Regions from separate parts of the Streptomyces sp. NPDC088387 genome, predicted to be linked through region 1. Evidence: riboswitches for the same ligand, from Rfam matches in the RefSeq annotation. Region 1 holds a riboswitch; the other holds the start of a gene.
What was found. A riboswitch is a leader RNA that binds a small molecule or an ion and turns the genes downstream of it on or off. The one in region 1 is predicted to bind cobalamin.
Positions count from the first base shown of each region.

Region 2: linked by a shared signal. The riboswitch ahead of ACIQAC_RS26455 (ribonucleoside-diphosphate reductase subunit alpha) and the one ahead of ACIQAC_RS32840 (CoA-acylating methylmalonate-semialdehyde dehydrogenase) in region 1 are both predicted to bind cobalamin.

Region 1 covers NZ_JBIVNC010000015.1:225,605-233,254, reverse strand. Annotated here, with positions in the region: gene ACIQAC_RS32845 (acyl-CoA dehydrogenase family protein) at 1-729, opposite strand, end outside; gene ACIQAC_RS32840 (CoA-acylating methylmalonate-semialdehyde dehydrogenase) at 735-2,258, opposite strand; cobalamin riboswitch at 2,479-2,667, opposite strand; gene ACIQAC_RS32835 (ECF transporter S component) at 2,716-3,486, opposite strand; gene ACIQAC_RS32830 (ABC transporter ATP-binding protein) at 3,527-5,233, opposite strand; gene ACIQAC_RS32825 (energy-coupling factor transporter transmembrane component T) at 5,230-6,414, opposite strand; gene ACIQAC_RS32820 (hypothetical protein) at 6,411-7,385, opposite strand; gene ACIQAC_RS32815 (prenyltransferase/squalene oxidase repeat-containing protein) at 7,382-7,650, opposite strand, start outside.
Region 2 covers NZ_JBIVNC010000010.1:191,625-199,274, forward strand. Annotated here, with positions in the region: gene ACIQAC_RS26435 (carbon starvation CstA family protein) at 1-1,301, shown strand, start outside; gene ACIQAC_RS26440 (YbdD/YjiX family protein) at 1,273-1,473, shown strand; gene ACIQAC_RS26445 (DUF3311 domain-containing protein) at 1,613-1,876, shown strand; gene mctP (monocarboxylate uptake permease MctP) at 1,873-3,486, shown strand; cobalamin riboswitch at 3,612-3,744, shown strand; gene ACIQAC_RS26455 (ribonucleoside-diphosphate reductase subunit alpha) at 3,864-6,254, shown strand; gene ACIQAC_RS26460 (ribonucleotide-diphosphate reductase subunit beta) at 6,254-7,261, shown strand; gene ACIQAC_RS26465 (hypothetical protein) at 7,174-7,416, opposite strand; gene ACIQAC_RS26470 (helix-turn-helix domain-containing protein) at 7,509-7,650, shown strand, end outside.

The sequences.
Region 1 (7,650 bases):
GATCCCGAGGCGGCCGCCGTTGAGACCGTTCATGGCGATGCGGAAGCCCTCGCCCTCGCGGCCGAGGAGCCGGTCGCCGGGGATGCGGACCTCGTCGAGGATGACCTGGCGGGTGGGCTGGGCGTTCCAGCCCATCTTGTGTTCGTTGGCGCCGAAGGACAGTCCGGGGTCGTCACCTTCGACGAGGAACGCGGACACCCCGCCGGCCCCGGTACCGCCGGTGCGGGCCATGACGACGTACAGCCGGGCGGCGCCCGCGCCGGAGATGAACTGCTTGACTCCGGTGAGGATCCAGTGGTCGCCGTCGCGGACCGCGCGGGTGGTGAGGGCGGCGGCGTCGGAGCCGCTGCCGGGTTCGGTCAGGCAGTACGCGGCGAGGTCGTCCATCGCGCACAGACGGGGCAGCCGGCGTTCACGCTGGGCGGGGTCGCCGTAGTGGTCGACCATCCAGGCGACCATGTTGTGGATGGAGAGGTAGCCGGCGATGGAGGGGCAGCCGGAGGCGAGGGTCTCGAAGACGAGGACGCCGTCGGTCCGGGTGAGGCCGGAGCCGCCGGACTCCTCGCGGACGTAGACACCGCCGAGGCCGATTCCGGCGGCCTTGCGCAGGACGTCGACCGGGAAGTGCTTGTCGCGGTCCCAGTCGAGGGCGTGCGGGGCGAGGTGGTCCTGGGCGAAGTCGAGGGTCGTCTCGACGAGGGCCTGCTGGTCCTCGGTGAGCAGGGTCATCGCGCTCACCCCATCGTCGGGATCGTGAAGCTCGCGCCTTCCCTGAGGCCGGCGGGCCAGCGCGAGGTGACGGTCTTCGTACGGGTGTAGAAGCGGATGGCGTCCGGGCCGTGCTGGTTGAGGTCGCCGAAGCCGGAGCGCTTCCAGCCGCCGAAGGTGTGGTAGGCGACGGGTACCGGGATGGGCACGTTGACGCCGATCATTCCGGTGTTGACCCGGCGGGTGAAGTCGCGGGCGGTGTCGCCGTCGCGGGTGAAGATCGCCACGCCGTTGCCGTAGGCGTGCTCGCTGGGCAGGCGCAGGGCCTCCTCGTAGTCGGTGGCGCGGACCACGGAGAGGACCGGGCCGAAGATCTCCTCCTGGTAGATGCGCATGGCGGGGGTGACGCGGTCGAAGAGGGAGGCTCCGGCGAAGAAGCCGTTCTCGTGGCCGGGGAGGCTGAAGTCGCGCCCGTCGACGACGAGTTCGGCGCCCTCCTCGACACCGAGGTCGACGTAGGAGCGGACCCGGTCGAGGGCGTCGGGGCCGACCAGCGGGCCGAAGTCCGCCTCGGGGTCGTCGCTGCGGCCGATGCGGAGCCCGGCGATGCGCTCCTTGAGGCGGGCGACCAGTGCGTCGGCGGTCTGTTCGCCGACGGGCACGGCGACCGAGATGGCCATGCAGCGTTCGCCCGCCGAGCCGTAACCGGCGCCGATCAGGGCGTCCACGGCCTGGTCGAGGTCGGCGTCCGGCATCACGATCATGTGGTTCTTGGCGCCGCCGAAGCACTGGGCGCGTTTGCCGTGGGCGGCGGCGGTGGCGTAGATGTGCGCGGCGACGGGGGTCGAGCCGACGAAGCCGAGGGCGGCGACGCGGGGGTCTTCGAGGAGGGTGGTGACGGCTTCGCGGTCGCCGTTGACGACGTTGAGGACACCTGGCGGCAGGCCCGCCTCCAGGAAGAGTTCGGCGAGCCGCAGCGGTACGGAGGGGTCGCGCTCGGAGGGCTTGAGAAGGAAGGCGTTGCCGCAGGCCAGGGCGGGGGCGGCCTTCCAGAGGGGGATCATGGCGGGGAAGTTGAACGGGGTGATGCCCGCGACGACGCCCAGGGGCGCGCGCAGCGAGTGGACGTCGATGCCGGTGCCGGCGTTGTCGGTGAACTCGCCCTTGAGCAGATGCGGGATCCCGGCGGCGAACTCCACCACCTCCAGGCCGCGTTGGAGGTCGCCGTGCGCGTCGGCGACGGTCTTGCCGTGCTCGGCGGAGAGCAGCCGGGCCAGGGAGTCCTTCTCCTGCTCGGCCAGTTGGAGGAAGCGCAGCAGGACTCGGGCCCGGCGCTGCGGATTCCACTCGCCCCACTCGTGCTGGGCCTGCGCGGCGTCGGCGATCGCCGCCTCGGTCTCGGCGCGGCTGGCGAGGGGCACGCAGGCCTGTACCTCGCCGGTGTTGGGGTCGTACACGTCGGCGTAGGACCCCGAGGTTCCCGGGGTGTGCTTGCCGCCGATGAAGTGCGTCAACTCGCGCGCGGAGGCGCGGTCTTGTGCGCGGATCATGTATGGCCTGCTCTCGTCAGGTGATCCGGGACGGCGCGCGGGACCGCCGCGTCCGGACGCGGTGGCGTACGGGTGCGGGGGCGGCGCGAGATCGCGTATGGCGAGGGGACCGTCAGGCTGTGACGGCCGGACGCGGGTGGGGCCGTGGAGCCCGCCCGCCAAGTCCGCCGGGGTCGTGGGTGCACACCGGTGCCATGCGTGTCAGCTCCATCCTCGTGGACAACACGGAACATCCCGCGGCCGGTATCCTGACTCCCGGATCAGCGCGCGCCGTCCGCCTTCCCGACTTCGTGCTCGTCAGTGGCGTCCTGCTCGACGGCGTACTCCCCGGTCACAGTGGCGGGACCGCGCCGGAATCACACCGGCTTCCCTGCACCGCGGGCCTTCTGCCGCGACTATATAGTTGGACGTCCTAGTAAATCCACCCCGGGCGAGCCCGGTGCCGTGTTGTGCCGGGTCAGGGCTTTTCCGGCGCGGCCGTCCGTGGCTCGGCGAACCGCACCGGGGCGCGGAAGCGGGCGCGGCGCGCGGCCCGTCGGAAGGTGGTCAGCACCGCGGGACCGGCGAGCAGTACACAGACGAAGTTGGTGACCGCCCGGCCGGTGTCCCAGCCGAGGGACGTGGCGATGTCGAAGGCGATGTAGCGCTGCCACTGCTCGGTGAACGGCAGTCCCGGCAGATAGGCGATGGAGCTGTTCGGGTCCAGGGAGAACGGCCAGAAGGACAGGTTGAGCAGAAAGCCGAACAGATACCCGGAGAGGGATCCGTACACCGCCAGCATCAGCACCTCACGGCGGCCGGTGGCCCGGGGCAGGAAGCCGGCGAGCATCCCGACGAAGGCACAGCCGAACATCTGGTACGGCATCCAGGGCCCGACTCCGCCCGTGATGAGCGCGGAGGCGAACAGCGAGGTGCAGCCGAGCACGAACCCGAAGCCTGGGCCGTAGACCCGGCCGGCGAGGACGAGGACGAAGAACACGGTCTCGATGCCGGCGGTTCCGGCACCCAGGGGGCGCAGGGCCGCGTTGACGGCGGAGAGCACACCGAGCATCGCGAGCGCCTTGGAGTCGATGCCGCCCTCGGCGATCTCCGAGAGCACCACGCACAGCACCAGGAGCAGGAGAACCCCGAAGATCAGCGGGGGCGCGTAGTTGGAGCCGAGCTTCCCCGGGGCCACGACGAAGGGCCAGAAGAAGGCCACAAGCCCGAGGAATGCGGCCAGGGTCATGACGATCCCCACGCGCGGGCCGAGCCGGATCGCCGCCGCTTCACGTCTGGTCACGGTCACCCTCCTTCCGGTCCTCGGCCGCGAGTGCCGTTTCGACCTGGCCGACCGTCAGGTAGGGCAGCGGGGCCAGGATCTTCGCGGTCTGCGGGGCGAAGACCGGTGAGGAGACGATGACCTCCGTGGTCGGGCCGTCGGCGACGATGTCGCCCTCGGCCATCACCACGACCCGGTCGGCCGCGCGGGCGGCGAACTCGACGTCGTGGGTGGAGATGACGACCGCCCGGCCCTCGGCCGCCAACGCGTCCACCACACCGATGAGTTCGGTCTTCGCGCGGTAGTCCAGTCCGCGGGTCGGTTCGTCGAGCAGCACGATCCGGGGCGCGGCGGAGACCTGGATGGCGAGGACCAGGGCGAGTTTCTGCCCCTCGGAGAGGTCGCGCGGGTGGGTGGCGTCGTCGATGCCGGGCGCGAGCCGGTCAAGGACGTCCCGTGCGGTCACGGCGGACCCCGACTCGGTGTCCGCCTGGTCGAGTTCCGCCTTGACGCTCTCCAGGTAGAGCAGGTCCGCGGGGGTCTGGGGAACCAGTCCGACGAGCCGGCGGGCCTGTGCGGCGGGCACGGCGTGCGGATCGGTGCCCCCTCCGGAACCGGTCGCCTTCGCACTCCCGCGCACGGAGTCGCCCACCTTCGCACCCGCGGAGTCGCTCACCTTGACGGTCCCCGCGCGGCGCGGACCCGAGCCCTGGATGGCCCACAGCAGCGACGACTTCCCGGAGCCGTTGCGGCCCATCAACGCCGTCACCTCACCGGTGTGCAGATCGAGGTCCACCTCCCGCACGGCGGGCACCCCGCGGTAGGCGACCGTGACGCCGCGCGCGGTCAGCAGCCTGTGCCGGTCCCCCGCTTCGGTTCGCCGCACCGGCGCCGGTGCCCGCTCCGCCAGCCGGGCGCGAAGGGGTGCGGCGGCGCGCCGGGCGTCGCGGATGGACAGCGGCAGCGGGGACCAGCCCGCCGCGCGCCCCAGCTCCACGATCGGCGGGGCGATCGACGCCGTACGGAGGATGTCGGCAGGTGGGCCGATCAGGGCACGGCCGTCGCCGGGGAGGTGGATGACACGGTCGGCGTACTGGACGACGCGTTCGAGGCGGTGTTCCGCCATGAGGACGGTGACGCCCAGGTCGTGCACAAGGCGGGTGACCGCGGCCAGGACCTCCTCGGCCGCTGTGGGGTCCAGTGCCGAGGTCGGTTCGTCGAGGACGAGGACCCGGGGATGGGCGGTGAGGACGGATCCGATGGCGACCCGTTGCTGCTGGCCGCCGGAGAGTTCGTACAGCGCGCGATGGCGCAGGTCGGCGAGGCCGAGGAGGTCGAGGGTCTCCTCGACGCGTTTGCGCATGGTGGCCGGAGGGATCGCCAACTGCTCCATGGCGTAGGCGAGTTCCTCCTCGACGGTGTCGGTGACGAACCCGTCGATCGGGTCCTGGCCGACCACGCCGACGACATCGGCGAGTTCGCGGGGCGGATGGTGGGCGGTGTCGCGGCCGTCGACGACGACCCGGCCGTAGAGGGTGCCTCCGGTGAAGTGCGGCACGAGTCCGTTGACGGCGCCGAGGAGGGTGGACTTGCCGACGCCGGTGTGGCCCACGACGAGGCAGAGTTCACCCTCCTCCACCGTGAGGTCGAGATCGCGCAGGGCGGGTTCGGGCGCGGTGTCGTACTCGATGGTGACCTGGTCGAAGGTGATCACGGGGTGGCGGCTCTCTTGGCGGGGCCCGGCGGCGGGCCGACCTGGGGTGGCGGGGCGAGGAACCCGGCGGCTCCGGCCAGCAGGATCGCGGCGGTCGGCACCAGGGGCAGGTCGGGCCAGGTCAGTGGGTAGAAGGTGGGGTTGAGCTGGGCGGGGTCGTAGCCGAGGTTGGTGAAGAGCAGTACGGCGGCGACGACGCCGCTGCCGGCCACCGCCCACTCCGGCAGGCGACAGGGGTCGGGGCGGTAGTTGGTGCGGGTGACGCGACGGCCGCCCAGGCGCAGCCCGCCCACGCACAGCGCGGCCCCGAGGAGCATGGCGGGCAGGCCGAAGAAGGCGGGTGCGGTCGCGTCGAGCAGGCCGTACGCCCCGGCGCACAGTCCGCACATGCCGAGCAGCATCAGGGCACCCGTGATGCGGCGGGAGGCGCGGGTGGCGGTGCCGGCCCTGCCGTAGCCGCGGGAGTCCATGGCGGCGGCCAGTCGCAGGGATCGTTCGAGGGCGTCCTCCAGGACGGGGACGGCGATGCCGCGCAGTGCCTTGAAGCCCTTGGTGCGGCCGGCGCGCAACTTCCGTGCGCGGGCGACGCGTTGCACACTCTGCACGAGTTGTGGTGCCACGCTGATGGCGACGGTGACGGCGACGCCGAGCTCGTAGAGGGCGCCGGGCAGGACCCGCAGGGCGCGTTTGGGGTTGGCGAGGGTGTTGGCGGCGCCGATGCAGCACAGCATGCAGGCCAGCCGCAGCCCGTCGGTGGCCGCCGACAGGACGGCCTCCAGGGAGACGGGGCCGCCGATCCGGATTCCCGCGTACCAGTCCGGGGTGGGGATGTGCGGCAGGGCGAACAGGAAGTGGTCGTGAGGGGTGATGCCGGTGGCGAAGACGGCCCGGAAGACGACACGGATCGCCACGACGGTGAGCGCGAGGTACAGGTAGTACTTGAAGCCGCGTGCCCAGGGCGCCTCCGTGCGGCGGGCCGTGACGACGTAGCCGAGGACGACCAGGACGAGGAAAAGCAGCAGGGGGTTGTTGGTGCGGCTGACGGCGGTGGCGAGCGCGAGCGCCCACACCCACCAGGCGAGCGGATGGAGGGTGCGGGGCAGACGCCGGCCGCCCCGGTCCGGAGCGGGTCCGGACGGCACGGCGGGCGCCTCGGCCGCCGTACGGGCCACCCGGGTCACTCGATACGGCGGCGACGGCGGGCCACGAAGGCCGCCGTACCGCCGATGAGGACGACCAGCGCGGCACCGGCCACCACGGGTGCGACCGAGCCCGTGTCGTGCGGGGCGTCGGCGGCCGGCGCGGCGTCGACGACCTCGGCGCTGCCGGGCGAGGGCGTGGCGGCGGCCGACTGAGGCGCGGAGGTGCTGGGGCTCGCCTCCGGGCTGTCCCTCGGTTTGGGCTTCTTGGACGGGGACCTCTTCGGCTCGTCCGGCTCTGTCGTCGTGTGCCCGGGTGCCTTGGTCTCCGGCCGGTCGGGGCGTGGTCCGGTGTCGACGTCCGGGGGAAGGGGCGGTGCCTTCTGTTCGGAGGGCGGCTTCGCCGCGTCGCCCGTCGGGTTGGCGTTGCGGGCGCGGAGCTGGTCGGGGCGGACGGTGGGCCGGCCCTCCGTGCCCTCGACGTTGGTGCCGCCGAAGATCCAGAGGTCGACGCTGCCGGGCTTCGGCTTGTAGAGCATCGCGCCCAACTGGCTGTACTCCCAGTCGTTCTTGCCCGGGTCGGCGTGCCAGTACGACCAGTAGGCCGACGCCGGTGGGGTCAGGACGCAGTCGTCCTCGGCGGCGGTCGGGAACTGTCTGCCGTTCTTGAAGCCGCTGTAGCCGATGCGGCAGATGAACGCGGGGCCGTCGTGTCCGGTGCCGGTGGTGCGCCAGCCACCCTGGTTCAGCAGCTCGTAGCCCGTGGTGGGGGTGGTGCCGCAGGACCGCAGGATCGGGCCGCCCCAGTCGCTGAAGTCGACGGCGAGCACGGCGCCTGAGCTGGTGGTGCACCGGCCCATCGGCTGCGGTGCGGCGGCTGCCGGGGGCGCGGTCGCCACGAGGGCGGTGACGGTCAGACCGAGCGCGGCGACGGATCCGGCGAGGCGTGGACGGAGGCGTGGGTGCCGTCCTCGCGGTGAGACGAGCCTTCTTGGCGGGCGGGTCCGGTTCATCGTCGGCTCCCCGTGGCCACGCGGCGCCTGGCCACGACCGTGACGCGCCGGCCGGCCCACACGAACAGGGCTGCGATCGCCGCGAGGGCGCCGATCTGTACGCCGGTGGAGGCCAGGGCGCCGCCCCCGCCCCCGTCGGTCGCGAGTCCGCCGGTGTCTCCGTCGCCCGGGGTGACGATCGCCGGGGTGCTGCCGTTCGGGCTCGGTGTCGGCTGCGGGGACGTGCCGCTCAGGTCGCGTTCCAGTGCGCCGAAGGAGATGCCGG
Region 2 (7,650 bases), on a different contig from region 1:
GCGACTACCTCTCCACCTTTATGAAGATCGGCACGATCGCGCTGCTCGCGCTGGGCGTGGTCGTCGCGCTGCCGACGCTGAAGATGGACCCGGTCACCGACTTCGCCTCGCGCGGCGACGGACCGGTCTTCGCGGGCTCGCTCTTCCCGTTCGTGTTCATCACCATCGCCTGCGGCGCCCTGTCCGGTTTCCACGCGCTCATCTCCAGCGGCACCACGCCCAAGATGATCCAGAAGGAGACCCAGGTCCGGATGATCGGCTACGGCTCCATGCTGATGGAGTCGTCGGTGGCCGTGATGGCGCTGGTCGCGGCCAGCATCATCGACCCGGGCCTGTACTTCGCGATGAACGCCCCGTCCGGGACCATCGGCACCACGGTGGAGAGCGCCTCGCAGGTGGTGAGCAGCTGGGGCTACCAGATCTCGCCGCAGGACCTCGCGCAGGCGGCGAAGGACGTCGAGGAGTCGTCGCTGCTGTCGCGGACCGGCGGCGCGCCCACCCTCGCCGTGGGTGTCTCGGAGATCTTCTCCCAGGTGACCGGCGGCAGTCTGCGCGCCTTCTGGTATCACTTCGCCATCATGTTCGAGGCGCTGTTCATCCTGACCGCGCTGGACGCCGGTACCCGCGTGGGCCGGTTCATGCTCCAGGACATGCTGGGCAACGTCTACAAGCCGTTCAAGAACATCAGCTGGAAGCCCGGCCTCGTCATCACCAGCGCGATCGTCTGCGCCCTGTGGGGCTACTTCCTGTGGGTCGGCGTCCACGAGCCCCTCGGCGGGATCAACCAGCTCTTCCCGATCTTCGGTATCTCCAACCAGTTGCTCGCCGCGGTCGCGCTCGCCGTCTGCACCACCCTGCTGGTGAAGTCCGGCCGCCTCAAGTGGGCCTGGATCACCGGCGTTCCGCTGGCCTGGGACGCCACGGTCACACTGACCGCCAGCTACCAGAAAGTGTTCTCCTCCGATCCCCGGGTCGGCTTCTTCAAGCAGCGGCAGGTCTTCCAGGACGCCATCGACGAGGGCAGGCTGCTGCCGCCCGCGAAGTCGATGGACGACATGGAGACCGTCGTCACCAACTCCACGGTGGACGGCGTCCTGTCGGCCGTACTGGCCCTGCTGATCATCGTGGTGATCGTCGACGCGGCCCGGGTCTGCGTCCGGCACGTCCGCCGGCCGGCCCTGTCCACGCTGAGCGAGGCGCCGTACGTCGAGTCGAAGATCGTCGCTCCGGCCGGGCTGTTCCCGACCAAGGAGGAGAAGGAGGAGGCGCGCCATGAGGTCGGCGCTTCGACGGGCACTTGACGGCGTCCACTGGTACCTGCGGGAACTGACCGACGAGTCGGCCTACGACCGCTATGTCGCCCATCTGCGCAAGGACCACCGGGACGCCGAGGTGCCGTCCCGGCGCGATTTCGAGCGCATGCGGACGGACCGGCAGGAGACGGACCCCCGCCAGGGGTTCCGCTGCTGCTGAGTTCCGAAATGCGAAGTACGCGGCCGTGCGTCGTACCGGTATCTGAACAAGGTCTTCCGATTCCATGACCCACTGACCTAGATTGCCTGCGCGTTACACAGGTGATCAGCGTGGATCAGTGAGGGTTCGGAGCCGTCAGATGTCCAAAGAGCCAGATGTGAATCAGGCGGCGGTGGTGACGCCTGCGCGCGTTGTCATCGCCGTCTGCCTGCTAGCCCCCTTCGTCGCGATGCTCTGGGTGGGCTCGTACGCCAAGACGGACCCGGCCTTCATCGGCATTCCGTTCTTCTACTGGTACCAGATGGCCTGGGTGGTGCTCTCCACGGTACTGACCATGACCGCGTACTGGCTGTGGCAGCGTGACCAGCGCGCCCGCAAGTCCCAGAAGGGTGCCGCGCAGTGAACGACGGCGTGAACGGCGTCGCACTCGCCGTCTTCATCATCTTCTTCGCCGCCGTGACGGTCATGGGCTTCCTGGCCGCACGCTGGCGCAAGGCCGAGAACGAGCACAGCCTCGACGAATGGGGCCTGGGCGGTCGGTCGTTCGGCACCTGGGTCACCTGGTTCCTGCTCGGCGGCGACCTCTACACCGCGTACACCTTCGTCGCCGTGCCGGCGGCGATCTACGCGGCGGGCGCGTCCGGCTTCTTCGCGGTGCCGTACACGATCCTCATCTACCCGATGATGTTCGTCTTCCTGCCCCGGCTGTGGTCGGTGTCGCACAAGCACGGGTACGTCACCACCTCGGACTTCGTCCGGGGCCGGTTCGGCTCGAAGGGCCTGTCGCTGGCGGTCGCCGTCACCGGCATCCTGGCCACGATGCCCTACATCGCGCTCCAGCTGGTCGGCATCCAGGCCGTGCTGGACGTGATGGGCATCGGCGGCGGCGAGAACACCCACTGGTTCATCAAGGACCTGCCGCTGCTCATCGCCTTCGGTGTGCTGGCCGCGTACACCTACTCGTCGGGGCTGCGGGCGCCCGCGCTGATCGCGTTCGTGAAGGACGGGCTGATCTATCTCGTCATCGCCGTCGCGATCACCTACATCCCGATCAAGCTGGGCGGCTTCGACGACATCTTCGGCGCGGCGAGCGAGAAGTACGAGGCGGCGGGGGCGGGCGGTCTGGTGCCGAACGCCCAGTCGCAGTGGACGTACGCGACGCTGGCGCTCGGTTCGGCGCTCGCGCTGTTCATGTACCCGCACAGTGTGACGGCCGTGCTGTCCAGCCGCAGCCGGGACGTGATCCGGCGCAACTCCACGATCCTGCCGCTGTATTCGCTGATGCTCGGCCTGCTCGGCCTGCTGGGCTTCATGGCGATCGCGGCCGGCATCAAGGTGGAGAACGGCCAGCTGGCGATCCCGCAGCTGTTCGAGAACATGTTCCCGGACTGGTTCACCGGTGTCGCGTTCGCGGCGATCGGCATCGGCGCGCTGGTCCCCGCGGCCATCATGTCGATCGCGGCGGCGAACCTGTTCACCCGCAACATCTACAAGGACTTCATCAAGCCGGACGCCACGCCCGCCCAGGAGACCAAGGTCTCCAAGCTGGTCTCCCTGCTGGTGAAGGTCGGCGCGCTGGTCTTCGTCCTCGGTATGGACAAGACGGTCGCCATCAACTTCCAGCTGCTGGGCGGCATCTGGATCCTCCAGACCATGCCGGCGCTCGTCGGCGGTCTGTTCACCCGCTGGTTCCACCGCTGGGCGCTGCTGGCCGGCTGGGCGGTCGGCATGGTCTACGGCACGGCCGCCGCGTACGGGGTGGCGTCCCCGACGCAGAAGCACTTCGGCGGCTCGTCGGCGGAGATCCCCGGCATCGGTGAGATCGGCTACATCGGCCTCACCGCGTTTGTGCTCAACCTGCTCGTGACGGTCGTCCTGACGTTCGTCCTGAAGGCGCTCAAGGCGCCCGAGGGCATCGACGAGACAAGCCCCGGCGACTACACGGTGGACGCCGGCGACCCCGGCGTACGGACCGAGCTGCCCCCGGCGACGGCGGAGCCCAGCCGCCCCTAGGGCCACACGGGAGACAGCGGGCCGTCGGGGGAAGGCTCCCCGACGGCCCGCTGTTGTGTGGCGGTGAGTTGACGCTGCGAAACCAGTGCGACACAACATCTGGGGGTGGGGCGACAGCGCGGCACAAGATGTATGCTCATGCTCGCTGTCGCCGCAGGGGAATCCGGTGCGAATCCGGAACTGTCCCGCAACGGTGTACTTGTGCATGATTTGTGCACATGGTCAGTCCGAGGACCTGCCGACAGTGCGCCCGACCACCCGGTCCGGGCGCCTGACGTCCGGGCCTCGTGGAATGGGCCGGTGGACGCGACGCCGTGTGCGCTCGTGCTGCCGTCCGCCCTCCGCAAGGCCCCGTGCCGAGCGAGGGAGAGCCCCACGTGACCATCGCGCCAGCCGACCCGGCTTCAGCGGTAGCAGCCGAAGCGGAGTACGACGGTCCAGGTGCCGCGCTGTTGCGCACCCTGACCGAGCTGACCGCCGACCTCCCCGACGCCGACCCCGGCCGGGTGGCCGCCGCCGCACTGCGCGGCCGCAGCTCCCGGAACGCCGCCGAGATCGACACCGAGTTGCGCGAGCTGGCCACCGAGGCCGCCGCCGGCCTCATCTCCGAGGACCCCGTCTACTCGCGCCTCGCCGCGCGGCTGCTGACGGTCTCCATCGCCGCCGAGGCCGCCTCCCAGGGCGTCACCACCTTCACCGGGTCCGTCGCGACCGGCCACCGCGAGGGCCTGATCGCCGACCGCACCGCCGACTTCGTCCGGCTGCACGCCGAGCGGCTCGACGCGCTCGTCGACCGGGACGCCGACGACCGCTTCGGCTACTTCGGTCTGCGCACCCTGCACAGCCGCTATCTGCTGCGCCACCCGATCACCCGCAAGGTCATCGAGACCCCGCAGCACTTCCTGCTCCGGGTCGCCTCCGGACTCGCCGAGGACGACACCGTCCGCGCGCTCGACGAGGTCGCCTCGCTCTACGGCCTGATGAGCCGCCTCGAGTATCTGCCGTCCTCCCCCACGCTGTTCAACTCCGGCACCCGACACCCGCAGATGTCGTCCTGCTACCTGCTCGACTCCCCCCTGGACGAACTGGACTCCATCTACGACCGCTACCACCAGGTCGCCCGGCTCTCCAAGCACGCCGGCGGCATCGGCCTGTCCTACAGCCGGATCCGCTCACGCGGTTCGCTGATCCGCGGCACCAACGGGCACTCCAACGGGATCGTGCCGTTCCTGAAGACCCTCGACGCCTCGGTCGCCGCGGTGAACCAGGGCGGCCGGCGCAAGGGCGCGGCCGCGGTGTACCTGGAGACCTGGCACTCCGACATCGAGGAGTTCCTGGAGCTGCGGGACAACACCGGTGAGGACGCCCGCCGTACGCACAACCTGAACCTCGCGCACTGGGTGCCGGACGAGTTCATGCGCCGGGTCGACGCGGACGGGATCTGGTCGCTGTTCTCGCCGGCCGACGTGCCGGAGCTGGTCGACCTGTACGGCGCCGAGTTCGACGACGCCTACCGGGCGGCCGAGGAGAAGGGGCTGGCCCGCAGGACGATCCCGGCGCGCGAGCTGTACGGCCGGATGATGCGCACCCTCGCGCAGACCGGCAACGGCTGGATGACCTTCAAGGACGCCGCCAACCGCACGGCCAACCAGACCGCCGAGCCGGGCCACGTCATCCACTCCTCCAATCTCTGCACGGAGATCCTGGAGGTCACCGACGACGGCGAGACCGCGGTCTGCAACCTGGGCTCGGTCAACCTCGGCGCCTTCGTGGACACGGCGACCGAGGGCATCGACTGGGAGCGGCTCGACGCCACCGTGCGCACGGCCGTCACGTTCCTCGACCGGGTCGTCGACATCAACTTCTACCCGACCGAGCAGGCGGGCCGCTCCAACTCCCGCTGGCGTCCGGTCGGTCTGGGCGTGATGGGCCTCCAGGACGTCTTCTTCAAGCTGCGGCTGCCGTTCGACTCGCCCGAGGCGAAGGCGCTGTCCACCCGGATCGCCGAGCGGATCATGCTCGCCGCCTACGAGGCCTCCGCCGACCTCGCCGAGCGCAGCGGCCCGCTGCCGGCCTGGGAGAAGACCCGTACCGCCCGGGGTGTGCTGCACCCCGACCACTACGGTGTCGAGACCACCTGGCCGGAGCGCTGGGCCGCGCTGCGGGAACGTATCGCTTCGGTGGGGCTGCGCAACTCGCTGCTGCTGGCGATCGCGCCGACCGCCACCATCGCCTCCATCGCCGGGGTGTACGAGTGCATCGAGCCGCAGGTGTCCAACCTGTTCAAGCGCGAGACGCTGTCCGGTGAGTTCCTCCAGGTCAACTCCTATCTGGTGCAGGACCTGAAGAACCTCGGCGTGTGGGACGCCCGGACCCGGGAGGCGCTGCGCGAGGGCAGCGGTTCGGTGCAGGCGTTCGCGTGGATCCCCGAGGAGGTGCGCCGGCTGTACCGCACGGCGTGGGAGATCCCGCAGCGCGGTCTGATCGACATGGCCGCCGCGCGTACGCCGTACCTGGACCAGGCGCAGTCGCTGAACCTGTTCCTGGAGACGCCGACCATCGGCAAGCTCTCCTCGATGTACGCGTACGCCTGGAAGTCGGGTCTGAAGACCACGTACTACCTGCGTTCGCGCCCGGCGACCCGGATCGCCCGGGCCGCCCAGGGCCAGGCGCAGCCCGAGAAGACCATCCCCGTCCAGCAGGCCGCCGACCCCGAGGCCGTCGCCTGCTCCCTGGAAAACCCCGAGTCCTGCGAGGCCTGCCAGTAATGAGCAACCAGAACCTTCTCGACCCCGGCTTCGAGCTGACTCTGCGTCCGATGCGCTACCCGGACTTCTACGAGCGCTACCGGGACGCCATCAAGAACACCTGGACCGTGGAGGAGGTCGACCTCCACTCGGACGTCGCCGACCTCGCGAAGCTGAGCCCCTCGGAGCAGCATCTGATCGGCCGGCTGGTCGCGTTCTTCGCGACGGGCGACTCGATCGTGGCGAACAACCTGGTGCTGACGCTGTACAAGCACATCAACTCCCCCGAGGCGCGGCTGTATCTGAGCCGTCAGCTCTTCGAGGAGGCCGTGCACGTCCAGTTCTATCTGACGCTCCTGGACACCTATCTGCCCGACCCGGAGGACCGGGCGGCGGCGTTCGACGCCGTCGAGAACATCCCCTCGATCCGCGAGAAGGCGGAGTTCTGCTTCAAGTGGATCAACGAGGTCGAGAAGCTGGACCGTCTGGAGAGCCAGGCCGACCGCCGCCGCTTCCTGCTCAACCTGATCTGCTTCGCCGCGTGCATCGAGGGCCTGTTCTTCTACGGCGCCTTCGCGTACGTCTACTGGCTGCGCAGCCGCGGTCTGCTGCACGGCCTGGCGACCGGCACCAACTGGGTGTTCCGTGACGAGACGATGCACATGTCGTTCGCGTTCGAGGTCGTGGACACCGTCCGCAAGGAGGAGCCGGACCTCTTCGACGACCGGCTTCAGGAGCAGGTCACCGACATGCTGCGGGAGGCCGTCGAGGCCGAGCTTCAGTTCGCGCGCGACCTGTGTGGTGACGGCCTCCCGGGCATGAACACCGAGTCGATGCGGCAGTACCTGGAGTGTGTGGCGGACCAGCGGCTGACCCGGCTGGGCTTCGCGCCGGTCTACGGCTCCGAGAACCCCTTCTCCTTCATGGAGCTCCAGGGTGTTCAGGAGCTCACGAACTTCTTCGAGCGCCGTCCCTCGGCGTACCAGGTCGCGGTGGAGGGCACCGTGGACCTGGACGAGGACTTCTGAGCCGGCTTCGGCTCCAGCCTCCCCTCGGCCTCCCTGAGCTGACGGTCGACGCGCCAGTCGCGCACCGCACCGATCAGCGCGGGGAGGACCACGAGGAGCATGATCCCGAGGACGGCCAGCAGGCCGATGAGTCCTTGCGTCTGTTCCGTAGTCATGACACTACTGTCGCGCCGAATGCTCCTTACCGGCAGTGGCAGGACTGCCGCACACCCTCGATTTCCTGCCAGTAACGCGGCACACTGGCAGCATGCTCAAAAACGTGGCCGTCGCCCTGCTCGACGGCGTACATCCCTTCGAGCTCGGCGTCGTCTGCGAGGTCTTCGGCATGGACCGCAGCGACGAGGGGCTCCCGGTCTACGACTTCGCGGTCGTCTCGGCCGAGGGGCCGA